Regions from separate parts of the Streptomyces diversicolor genome, predicted to be linked through region 2. Evidence: riboswitches for the same ligand, from Rfam matches in the RefSeq annotation. Region 2 holds a riboswitch; each other region holds the start of a gene.

Region 1 (4,093 bases), on a different contig from region 2:
GCGCGGCAGGCTCCGGAACCAGTCCAGGGACTTCTTCACCGAGGCCTCGCCGTAGTCGCCGACCTGGTACAGCAGCCGGGCCCGCGGATCGGTGAACCCGGTGAGTGCCGAGGCGCCGGGCGCACGGCCCAGCAGGCTGTCGGAGTACAGGCCGTCGAGGAGCCGCTGGCAGTCGGCCGCGGCTGCCTTGCCCTTGAGGAACGCGGCGACGTCGACCTTGCCCATCAGCAGTCTGTCCCGCCAGGAGGCGGCGTCGTTCGCCTGCGTCCAGTCGTCCTCAAGGTCGGCCGCGGTGATCAGCGCGGCCTTCGCGCCCGCCCTGGTGAGCGCGGGGGTGGCGGACGGGCTCGGGGACCGCCCGGGGTCGGCCGCGGCTTGCGAGGACCGCTCGACGGCGGGGGAGGCGGGCACCGTGTCCAAGGCCCCGTCGGCGTCGGAGCAGGCACCGGCGGCCAGCAGCGACCCGGCGGCCAGGGCCGAGGCGAGAACACGCGCGGGACGGTACGGACGGTTCATCGGGGCTGCCTCCTCGCGACGCGGTACGTCCCTCCACGCCACCACCGAGCAGTCCGGCCGACCAGTGTGACCGGACCGTTCGGGTGAACCGGCGGGACCCGACCTGGAAGCGGGTGTGCCGCGTCCTCCCGGGTGTGCCGCGCCCTTCCCGGTGTGCCTACGTCCTCCTCCCGGCTGTGCCGCGCGGCGGGGGGTGTCCCAGGGGTGGACGCCCTCTTGACGTGCCTGTGGGCGCGGATCGACACTCCAGAAGGGAATCCTAGTGAAAAGGTAGGGAAACGATGGGGCGCCGTGGGACGAGCACCGGCCGTGGCCGCCGAGCGCCGTCGCTGCCCCTGCTGACCTCCCGCCGGCACATCGACCTGCTGCGGGTCTGCAGCGCGATCAGCCTCCCGGGCTGACCGTCCGCGCTCCCGGCCGACCGGGGCCCCTCGCACCCACCGACCGACGACGCTTTGGCCGCGCACACCCGCGCGCCCGCACCCGGGGAGACGCATGTCCACGTCCAGCACGCCGCTCGCCGCCCTCCCGTCCGCCCAGCGGCCCGCCCGCTTCCGGGGCAGGATCGGCCGGGACGCGCGCAGCGGCCACTACGCCGTGCCCCGCCGCTACCGGCTCCACCTCACGACCGCCTGTCCCGACGGCCTGCGGATAGCCGTCGGCCACAGCCTCCTCGCCCTCGACGACATCTGTCCGGTCACCTTCCTCGACGCCGTCCCCGACTGTCCCGGCGGCGGCCACTCGGCGCTGCGCCCGCTGTACGAGGCGAGCGCGCACCGCTACCCCGGACCGGCGCTCGCGCCGGTGCTCAGCGACGACTGGTCGGGCCGGATCGTCAGCACCCACGCCCCCGACATCCTGCGCGACCTCGACCGCTGCTTCGGCGACGGACGCGACCGGCTCTACCCCTGCGGCACCGAGGCCGGGATCGAGGAGATCGAGCGGCTGTGCGCGCAGGGCATCGAGGAGGCGGCGCAGCGGGCGGGCCGGGCCGGCGCGGACGCGGCCGAGCGGGCCGCGGCGCTCGACGTCCTGCTCGGCACCCTGGCCGCACTGGAACGGCGGCTCACCGGACGGGAGTTCCTGGTCGGCGGCAAACTCACCGCCGCCGACATCGAGGTGTGGGTCGCGCTGGTGCAACTCGACACCGTGCACCGCCATCACCTCGACGCCGCCGCCGTGCACCGCGTGGCCGCTCATCCGGCGCTGTGGGCGCACGCCCGGCGCCTGGCGGCCCGGCCCGCCTTCGGCGCGCACCTCGACCTGGACGGCATCGCCCGCCGTCATCACGCCCGCTGCGCCGGTCTGGAGGCGGCCGGCTCCGCCGTGCAGATCCTGGACTGGGCGCGGCATGCGGCCGGCGCCCCAAGGCCCCGGCGCGGCTGAGCGGGCCGGGGGCCGGTCCATTCAGCGGACGGGCGTTGACATACGTCGGCCCACCTGCCTTACTTACCGCTCAGCACGGTCATGAGTGTCAGCGACAAGCCCTGGCTCGCTGGCCGGCAACCCTCGCGCCGCGGTGGGGTGCCCCAGGTGACGACCGGACCGGATGACGCTTCGGTAAGCGCGAGGGCCCCGCGGGGGCCGGAAATGCGAGTGACGCGAGTGACGGACCTGTACGCAGCCGACGGGACGGCCGACGGCCGCACCCGAAGCCGCGTACATCCGTACGCGGGTCTGCTCGTCGCCGACCGCGCGGTCGACCTGCTCCGCGTGAACAGCGCACTGTGTACCGCTTCGGGCCCTGCCCGTCGCCGCGGCTGACGCCGCCTCAGGCCCCCGCGTTCCCGACGCACACCGACCGAGCGGTGTGCCGCTGCCCGCCCCTCCCCGGTCCCCGTGCCCCTCCCGTGTTGCCGCGCCGCACCCTGGCCCGCCGGCTCGACGCCGCCGGCCCAGCGCCGCCGCGGCCGACGGGTCGCGCCGCCGGCCCGGGGGTGCCCCGACCCCGCCGGAGCCCGCCATGTCCGAATCCCCGGGCGGCGCCGTGTACCTCACCGCGCCGCCACCAGCCGACACCCCGTCAAAAACCCTGTCCGCTCAGCGAGTCGTGCCGCTGCGCCGGCCCGGCCGATGGATCGCCACGGCCGTCGTGCTGGTGGTCGTGGCACAGATCGCGCACGGGCTGGCCACGAACCCCTTCTACCAGTGGGACCGCTTCCGCTACTGGTTCCTGCGCCCCACCATCCTCGACGGACTGCTCGTCACCCTCGAAGTGACCGCGCTCAGCGCCGTGCTGGGCCTGCTCGGCGGCATCCTGCTGGCCCTCGGCCGGCTCTCCGGGAGCCCCGTGCTGCGCGCCGTCAGCTGGACGTACACCTGGCTGTTCCGGTCCGTGCCGCTCATCGTCGTACTGATCTTCCTCTACAACTTCTCGGCCCTGTACCGGACGGTGAGCCTCGGCGTACCCTTCGGTCCCGCGTTCGTCACCTTCGACGAGTCGCGACTGGCCACCGACATGGTGGTCGCCGTGGTCGGGCTCGGCCTCAACGAGGCGGCGTACGCCTCGGAGGTGGTCCGCGGCGGCATCCTCTCCGTCGACCAGGGCCAGCACGAGGCCGCCGCCGCGCTCGGCCTGCCGCGGCGCTACCAGTTCACCCGGATCGTGTTCCCGCAGGCCCTCAGGTCCATCACCCCGAACTACGTCAACCAGCTCATCGGCCTGATCAAGGCCACGTCCCTGGTGTTCTACGTGTCGCTGCTCGACCTGTTCGGCTCGGTGCAGACCATGGGCAGCACCTATCCCGGTGACATCGTGCCGCTGCTGCTGGTCGCCACCGTCTGGTACCTGATCCTCACCAGTGTCGTGTCCGTCGTCCAGTTCTACGTCGAGCGGTACTTCGCCCGGGGCGCCACCCGCACCCTGCCGCCGACGCCCTGGCAGCGGGCCCGCTTGGGCCTCGGCGCACTGCGCGCCCGACTGCGCCGGGAGGCCGCCGTATGACCGCGGGCCCGCCCGCCCAGCAGGCACCCGTCGCCCTGGAGGTGCACAACGTGCACAAGTGGTACGGCGCCCACCGCGTCCTCGACGGCATCGACCTGACCGTGCGCCCCGGCGAGGTCACCGTCGTCATCGGCCCGTCCGGGTCAGGCAAGTCCACGCTGCTGCGGGTGATCAACCACCTGGAGCGGCCCGAGATCGGACACGTCAGCGTCGGCGGCGAACCGATCGGGGTCAGACGCAGCGGCAAGCGGCTGAAGGAACTGAGCGAGCGGGCCATCCTGGCCCAGCGCAGCCGGATCGGTTTCGTCTTCCAGAACTTCAACCTGTTCCCGCACCTGACCGCGCTCGACAACGTGGCCGCCGCCCCCGTGGCCACCGGGCGGCTCACCCGGCCCGCGGCCCAGGAACTCGCCCGTGACCTGCTCACCCGGGTCGGACTCGGCGACCGGACGGGCGCCTATCCGCGCCAGCTGTCCGGCGGCCAGCAGCAGCGCGTCGCGATCGCCCGCGCCCTCGCGCTGCGCCCCGGCATCATCCTGTTCGACGAGCCGACCTCGGCGCTCGACCCGGAACTCGTCGGCGAGGTGCTGTCCGTCATCAAGGACCTCGCGACCAGCGGCACCACGCTCGTCA
Region 2 (4,093 bases):
GCCGTCGCGCAGATCAACCCGATCTGGGCCATCGGCCCCTACCGCGCGGACCAGGTGTCCACCGGCGCCCAGCCCGACTGGTACATGGGCTTCGCCGAGGGTCTGATCCGCTTCATGCCGGGCTGGGAGATCAACCTCTGGGGTCACACGCTCGTCCTGGGCGTCTTCATCCCGCTGGTCGTCTTCCCGCTGGTCCTGGCGGCGATCGCGGTCTACCCGTTCATCGAGTCCTGGATCACCGGCGACAAGCGCGAGCACCACATCCTGGACCGCCCGCGCAACGCCCCGACCCGGACCGCGTTCGGTGTCGCCTGGATCACCGTCTACATGATCACCCTGGTCGGCGGCGGCAACGACCTGTGGGCCACGCACCTGCACCTGTCGATCAACGCCGTCACCTGGTTCGTCCGGATCTTCTTCTTCGCCGGACCGGTCATCGCGTTCATCGCCACCAAGCGGATCTGCCTCGGCCTGCAGCGCCGGGACCGCGAGAAGGTGCTGCACGGCCGCGAGACCGGCATCATCAAGCGCCTGCCGCACGGTGAGTTCATCGAGGTCCACGAGCCGCTCAGCCAGGAGCAGCTGCACACCCTCACGGCCCACCACCAGTACGAGCCGGCCCAGGTCGGTCCGACGGTCGACGAGAACGGTGTCGAGCGGAAGGTGAAGGGGTCCGAGAAGCTGCGCGCCAAGCTCAGCGACGCCTACTACGGCGAGGACGCCCAGATCCCGAAGCCCACCGTCGAGGAGTACAAGGAGATCACGAGCGGCCACGGCCACCACTGATCGCTGCGCACGCCACGCCACGCGCGAGGGGCCCCGTCCGGTGTTCGGACGGGGCCCCTCGCGCATCCGCCGGATGGATAGGGTGGAGCCGATCTGTCCTTGACGACGACCGACGACCGGAGCGGCTGATGAGCGCTGTGACCCCCGCTGGAGGCGACACCGCGGCGGGCCGTTCCTGGCCCGACCTGCTGAGCGCGCTGCTCGGCGGCCAGGACCTGAGCGCCGGTGACACGGCCTGGGCCATGGACCGCATCATGTCCGGAGAGGCCGCGGACGCCCAGGTCGCCGGCTTCCTGGTGGCGCTGCGGGCCAAGGGCGAGACGGTCGAGGAGATCACCGGCCTGGTCGAGGCGATGTACCGGCACGCCAAGCCGCTGCACATCCCCGGTCCGGCCGTCGACATCGTCGGTACGGGCGGCGACCGGGCCAAGACGGTCAACATCTCCACGATGTCCGCCATCGTGCTCGCCGGGACCGGTGCGAAGGTCGTCAAGCACGGCAACCGGGCCTCCTCCTCGGCGAGCGGATCCTCCGATGTGCTGGAACAGCTCGGCATCAACCTGGATCTGACGCCGGAACGGGTGGCGCGGGTGGTCGAGGAGGCCGGAATCACCTTCTGCTTCGCGGCCACCTTCCATCCCTCGATGCGGTTCGTCGGCGCCGTCCGCCGGGACCTCGGGATTCCCACCTCGTTCAACCTCCTCGGACCGCTCACCAACCCGGCCCGGGTCACCGCCTCCGCGATCGGCTGCTTCGACACCCGGATGGCCGGGCTCATCGCCGGGGTGCTGGCCGAACGCGGCTCCTCCGCGCTGGTCTTCCGCGGGGACGACGGCCTGGACGAGCTGACGACCACCGCCACCTCCCGGGTCTGGGTGGTGCGCGACGGCAAGGTCACCGAGGATGTCTTCGACCCGCGCGAGGTCGGCCTCGACCTGGTCCCCGTGTCGGCGCTGCGCGGCGCCGACCCCGCCTACAACGCCGGGGTGGCCCGGCGGCTGCTGGACGGCGAGACGGGCCCGGTGCGGGACGCGGTGCTGCTGAACTCGGCGGCGGCCCTGGTCGCCCTGGAGCCGGGGAGCGGGCCGCTGGCCGAGCAGATCCGGGACGGCATGGCGAAGGCCGCCGAGTCGATCGACTCCGGCGCGGCCCGCCGAGCGCTCGCACGCTGGGCCGCCGCAAGCCACGCCTGAGGCCCCGTACGGCGATGTGACGCAGGGCGCGGTCCACGATCCGGACCGCGCCTTGCGCATCGATGATCGTGTGGCAGGATATCCGGCAGGTCATGAGCGACAGTCATTCGGCCCCGGCCGACTGTCCGGCAACCCTCCGTCCGTGGCGGGGTGCCCCGGGTGAAGACCAGGCCGTAGGCAGCGAGGTCTGCGGCAAGCGCGGACCCCTCGCACTCTGCTGAGTGACAAGCCCAGGGGTCCTGGTCGTCGAGGGAGCCTCTCGTGAGCAAGCGAATGCGATAGGGCCGCAGAGCCCCGCCTCCGCATACCCCTTTTTCCCTCCCCACGCCGAGCCCTGCCCGATGCCGCAGATGTGCCCTCGCGTGGTGAATTCCGCCTGCTTTCACGGGAGTTGTGCCATGTCCGTCTCCACCGCTGCCTCCGACCAGTCCGTCCGTGCCCCGCTGCCCGTCCTCGGCCGTGATGTCACCGTGCCGCTCGTCACCGGCGGCGAGGTCACCTACGCCGCGCTCGACTACGCGGCCAGCGCCCCCGCCCTCCAGCGCGTCTGGGACGACGTGGCCGCCTACGCCCCCTACTACGGCAGCGTGCACCGCGGCGCCGGCTACCTCTCGCAGCTGTCCACCGACCTGTTCGAGAACGCCCGCGCGACCGTCGCCGAGTTCCTGGACTGCCGCGCCGACGACCAGTTGATCTTCACCCGCTCCACCACCGACTCGCTCAACCTGCTGGCGGCCGTGCTCCCGGCCGGCTGTCAGGTCTTCGTCTTCGAGACCGAGCACCACGCCTCGCTGCTGCCCTGGAAGGACGCCGAGGTCAGCTATCTCGACGCGCCGCGCACCCCCGCGCAGGCCGTCGCGACCCTTGAGAAGGCGCTGGCCGGCCGCGACGGGCACGGTCCGGCCCTGGTCTGCGTCACCGGCGCCTCCAACGTCACCGGGGAGCTCTGGCCGGTGCGCGAGCTGGCCGCCGCCGCGCATGCGCACGGCGCCCGGATCGTCCTCGACGCCGCCCAGCTCGCCCCGCACCACCCGGTGTCGGTGCGGGACCTCGACGTCGACTGGGTCGCCTTCTCCGGGCACAAGCTGTACGCGCCGTTCGGGTCCGGCGTGCTCGCCGGACGCGCCGACTGGCTGCGCACGGCCGAGCCGTACCTCGCGGGCGGCGGGGCGAGCCGTACGGTCACCCGCCGGGCGGACGGCGGCGTGGCCGTGGAGTGGCACGAGACGGCTGCCCGCCATGAGGCAGGCTCACCGAACGTGATCGGCGCCTACGCCGTCGCCTCGGCCTGCAAGGCCCTCACGGAGGCCGGCTTCGACACCCTGGTCGCCCGCGAACGGCACCTGATCGAGAAGGTCCGTGCGGGCCTGGCCGAGGTCCCCGAGGTGCGCGTCCTCTCCCTCTTCGGCGAGGACGCCCCCCGGGTGGGCGTGCTCTCCTTCGTGGTCGAGGGCTGGAACAGCTCCCACTTCGCGGCGGCGCTCTCCGCCGAGTACGGCATCGGCGTCCGCGACGGGCTCTTCTGCGCCCACCCCCTCGTCCGCACCCTCCTGGGCGGCGACCCGCAGTCCCAGGGCGAGTGCGGCGCCCCGGAGGCCGCCCCCGGCGAGAAGTCCCTCAACGCGATCCGCGTCAGCTTCGGCGCGGGCACCCCCGACGAACACGTCGACCGCTTCGTGACCGCCGTGAAGCAACTGGTCCGGAACGGCGCGCAGTGGCACTACCACACCGAAAACGGCCGCTGCGTCCCCACCCCCTGACCCCACCCCCAACACGCCACCCCACGGCAACAGCCCCCCACAGGGGGGCGCGGGGAACGGCGCGCTCAACCACGACGTGGCCGCGGTCGAGGGTCGGCAGTAGCCCCCGCAGGGGGGCGCGGGGAACTGCGCGCTCAGCCACGACGGCGCCGCGGTCGAGGGTCGGCGATTGCCCCCGCAGGGGGGCGAGCCCAGCCACGATGTGCCCGCAGCCAAGGACCGGCAGGCGCCCCCGCAGGGGGGCGCGGGGAACGGCGCGCTCAACCACGACGTGGCCGCGGTCGAGGGTCGGCAGTAGCCCCCGCAGGGGGCGCGGGGAACGGCGCGCTCAGCCACGACGTGGCCGCGGCCGAG
Region 3 (4,093 bases), on a different contig from region 2:
GAGAAGGTCTCGACCAGCAGCAGCCCCACCCAGAACGTCGGGACCGACACCCCGAGCGGCGGCAGCGACAGCAGCAGCTGCCGCAGCCAGCGTTGAGCGGTGTACGTCGCCACCACCGCGAGGCCGCCGCCGAGCAGCACCGCGAGCAGCAGCGCGGCACCGGTCAACTGGAGTGTCTGCGGCAGCGCGTCGGCCAGGACGGAGGTCACCGGGCGGCCCGTGGAGACCGCGTCGCCGAAGTCCCCGCGCAGCGCCCGGCCGAGATAGTCGGCGTACTGCGCGAGCACCGGCTTGTCGAAGCCGTACTCGTGTCGCAGCGCGGCGAGTTGGGCGGGGTCGACCTGCCCCGAGTCCGTCCCGGCGCCGGCCATCGCGGTGACCGGGTCGCCGGGCAGATGGTCCAGCACCAGGAACGACACCGTGTAGGCCGCCCACAGCACACCCACGGCCTGCGCCAGCCGTTTGATCACATAGCGGCGCATGCGCTAGCCGATCCAGGTGTCGTGCAGCTGGATCCGGCTGCCCGAGTCAAAGGCGAGATCGTGCACCTTCTTCGACACGCCCAGCTGGGTCTGGAGCTCCACCACCGGCGCGTAGTACGCGTTGCGCACGAGGAGTCTCTGCGCCTCGGCCACCAGGTGGCCGCGCTGCGCGGGGTCCGTGGTCGCGGCCTGTTCGGACAGCGCCGTGTCCAGTGAACTGGGCGGCAGATGGTAGACGTTGACCAGATGGGTGGAGAAGGAGTTGCGCAGGATGTCCGGGTCGGAACGGGTGACGTTCCCCCACACCACGTCGAAGTCACCCGACTGGAGCGTCGTGGTGAACTGGCTGACCTGGAGCTGTTTGAGCACCACGTCGATCCCGACGGCCTTCAGCTGCTGCTGGACCAGTTCCAGCGCGGGCTGGTTGGTGGCCGCGTTGGGGAACCAGGTGATGGTCAGGCTCAGCTTCCTGCCGTCCTTGGTGCGGACACCGTCCCGGCCGGTGTGCCAACCGGCCGCGTCCAGCAGGGACTTCGCCTTGTTGGCGTCGAAGGCGAGGTCCGCGGCGAGATTCGTGTAGTCGGGCGTGGTGTGCGAAAGAACGCTGGTCGCAGGCCGGGTACCGGTCGGGAACACCGTGTCGGCGATCTGCCGCCGGTCGACGGCGGACTGGATCGCACGGCGCACCTTCGCGTCCTTCAGGACGGGCCGCGCGTTGTTGAGCCCCAGCCCGAACACCACGCCGGGGTTGGCCCGGCGCTGGAGGGCGACCTGGCCGCTCTTGAGCGCGGCCTCGTCGGCCTTTCCTACGCTGCTGACCGCGTCCACCTGCCCGGACTGGAGGCTGCCGGCCCTGACCCCCGCCTCCGGCACGACCTTGAACACCAGCTTGTCCAGGTACGCCTCGCCCTTCTTGGACCACAGCGAGGAGCCCCAGGCGTACCCGGTGCGCCGGGCCAGGGTGATCGACTGGTTCTGCACATACTGCTTCAGCACGAACGGCCCGGACCCGATCACGCCGTCGCTGCACTTCTGCTGGGGTGTCTTGTCGACGCTCGCCGACGACTCGATGCCCAGCGAGTGGGTCGACGTCGCCTGGAGGAACTGGGCGTTGGGTTCCTTGAACGTCACCTTGACGGTGAGCGGGTCGACCACGGTGGTGCTCCTGACGCCGCTGAGATAGCCTTGGGCGAGGGTTCCCAGGGCGCCGAGCTTCGGCACCGCGTCGAAGTTGTCCTTGACCACCTGCGCGGTCAGCTTGGACCCGTCGCTGAAGGTGACATTCGGCCGCAGACGGAAGGTGAACGCCGTCGCGTCGGCGTTGATGTCCCAGCTCTTCGCCAGCCACGGCACGATCTTGCCGGTCCTCGGGTCCTGGTCGGTCAGGGAGTCCACGACCTGGCGCACCGAGTAGATGGTGTCGTTGCTGCCGACCTGCTGCGGATCCACGCAGCCGGCGTCGGAACCCACCGCGAAGGTCAGGGTGCCGCCGGACCTCGCCCGGCCGCTTCCGCCGCCGGATGCGCCGCCGCTCGAACCACAGGCGGTCAGCAGGACACTGGCGGTCACAAGGGCGGCCAGGGGAGCCCGTCGGGAGAGTCTGAATTCCGGAAATGCTGTCACGGAGGGGGTCTCCTACTCGTGTCACCAGGCACGGGGTGCCGTGCGAGGCACGGCCGCGCAGGGGCGTGCGGCCCCGGCCGGATCGGCTCCGGCGGCGGGGGAGCGCCGTACAGACAGGGATCAGGGGGACGACACCGGAAGCCGGCGGCGAGGGGAAGGCACGGGACAGCCGGGGCCGGCGGCGGACGTCAGCCGGCGGCGGGCGGGCGCGTCAGGACCGACACAGGCAGCTGGTCGAGCGCTTCAGATCGATGTGGCGTCGGCGTGCGAGCCGGGAGAACGCCGTGGCGTCGGCGAAGGAGGCAACCGCGTCACCACTGTGCCGCATACCGGTCCTCCCCGTCTCCCGCCCCGCTCCGGGGGCCACGCGCTTGCGGGAATCGTCGGTGATTCCGCCGGGCTTTCACCTGGAGCACCCCACCGCGCGGGAGGGTTGCCGGTCAGCGAGCCAGGGCTTGACGCTGACACTCAATGCCGTTCGCGATGCTACGGAGCGCTCTCGTCGTACGTCAATGCCGTAACCCGACGTCCTGTTCGACGCTCCGCGTGCAAGGCGGCCGTCTCATGTACCGGGACGCGTGGTGGACGCTTCTGCGACCGTGTGCTGTGATCCGGCCATGGAGAGCGCAGGTCAGGCACGCACCCCGCGGCTCGACCCGTTCCGGGCGGGCCGCCGCGCCGATCAGTTCGACCAGACCTGCCGCTGACCGCTCGCCGCCCGTCAGCCCGTTCTCCCCGTTCTTCGCGCGCGCTGCGCCGCGCCCTCGGGGTTCACCGGCGCCGTCGCGAGGCGAGGAGAGTGAGTCGGCACCTCGGCCGCCCACCAGCTGTGACACCGTGCGTCCCCGACTGCCGCTGCCGCGCCGGGTGTTGTGCGGCGGCGAGACGGCTGCCGGGGGACGCGTCGGGCGACGCGCCTCGTGACGGGCCCGGTGATGCGGCAGGGGCGTGCGGCACCCTTATGGACACGGCCTCCAGGATGTACCCTCACGCCACCCACCCGATTTCCAACGTTGAAAGGATCGGGGCGAGTTGGGACCGGCCCGGCAGGGACAGGCCATCCGGCCGACAGAAGGACGGAGTTGCCATGACAGTCGCATCGAAGAGGCGACGGCTCAGATCGGCGCGGCGGCGCATGGGCACGGCCGCCGCCCTGGCCGTCGCCGCCGCCATGACGCTGATGGGCGCCGGCCCCGCGTCGGCCGGCGGCCCGCAGGGCACGAGCATCCCCACCGTCAACTCCGGGGACGCCCGCTTCGAGATCCTTTCGCCGACGCTGATCCGCACCGAGTACGCGGGCGACGGCGAGTTCACCGACGCCGCGACGTTCAACGCGATCGGCCGCGACGGCTTCGCGCCGGCCGCCTACACCGCCACCACCTCCGGCGGCTGGCTGACCATCAGGACCAGCGCGCTGACCCTGCGCTACCAGGTCGGCTCCGGGCCGTTCGACGCGAAGAACCTCTCGGTGCGCCTGACGGCCGGCGGCACCCCGGTGACCGCCGCCCCCTGGCAGCGGCTGACCTGTACGGTCGGCGCGCTGTGCGAGGCGGAGAGCCTTCGGCTCGACGGGGTGTCCGTGGCCGCGGACCACACCGGCCACACCGGCACCGGATTCGCCGCCGGATTCCAGGGCACCGGAAGCTCCGCGTCCGCTGACATCGATGTCAAAGAGGCCGGCGCCTACCAGTTCGCCCTGCGCTACGCCAACTCCGCGGGCGGGGACGGCCAGACCCGCACCCGCACACTGACCCTGTCGGTGGACGGCGGCGCGCAGCAGACGATGACCCTGCCGACCACGGCGAACTGGGACACCTGGAGCCGGGCCACCGCGGATCTCGCGCTCACCGCGGGCCACCACACGATCGCCCTGACCCGGACCGCCGCGGACAGCGGGAACGTCAACATCGACAGCGTCGCCCTGGTGCGCCCCGGCGACGCGTACCCGCCCGTCTCCCGCACCGCGATCCCCGACTGCCCGCTCGGCA

The links. A riboswitch is a leader RNA that binds a small molecule or an ion and turns the genes downstream of it on or off. The one in region 2 is predicted to bind S-adenosylmethionine.
Region 1: linked by a shared signal. The riboswitch ahead of AC27LF_RS01285 (amino acid ABC transporter permease) and the one ahead of AC27LF_RS17045 (aminotransferase class V-fold PLP-dependent enzyme) in region 2 are both predicted to bind S-adenosylmethionine.
Region 3: linked by a shared signal. The riboswitch ahead of AC27LF_RS36760 (ABC transporter substrate-binding protein) and the one ahead of AC27LF_RS17045 (aminotransferase class V-fold PLP-dependent enzyme) in region 2 are both predicted to bind S-adenosylmethionine.

What each region holds. Positions count from the first base shown of each region.
Region 1 is NZ_BAAJXA010000001.1:312,909-317,001, forward strand. Features, by position in the region: gene AC27LF_RS01270 (hypothetical protein) at 1-516, opposite strand, end outside; gene AC27LF_RS01275 (putative leader peptide) at 798-917, shown strand; gene AC27LF_RS01280 (glutathione S-transferase C-terminal domain-containing protein) at 1,012-1,902, shown strand; SAM riboswitch class IV at 1,980-2,089, shown strand; gene AC27LF_RS01285 (amino acid ABC transporter permease) at 2,480-3,460, shown strand; gene AC27LF_RS01290 (amino acid ABC transporter ATP-binding protein) at 3,457-4,093, shown strand, end outside.
Region 2 is NZ_BAAJXA010000012.1:245,892-249,984, reverse strand. Features, by position in the region: gene qcrB (cytochrome bc1 complex cytochrome b subunit) at 1-786, shown strand, start outside; gene trpD (anthranilate phosphoribosyltransferase) at 915-1,979, shown strand; SAM riboswitch class IV at 2,068-2,184, shown strand; gene AC27LF_RS17045 (aminotransferase class V-fold PLP-dependent enzyme) at 2,378-3,739, shown strand.
Region 3 is NZ_BAAJXA010000044.1:20,639-24,731, forward strand. Features, by position in the region: gene AC27LF_RS36755 (ABC transporter permease) at 1-482, opposite strand, end outside; gene AC27LF_RS36760 (ABC transporter substrate-binding protein) at 486-2,051, opposite strand; SAM riboswitch class IV at 2,468-2,581, opposite strand; gene AC27LF_RS36765 (TIM-barrel domain-containing protein) at 3,277-4,093, shown strand, end outside.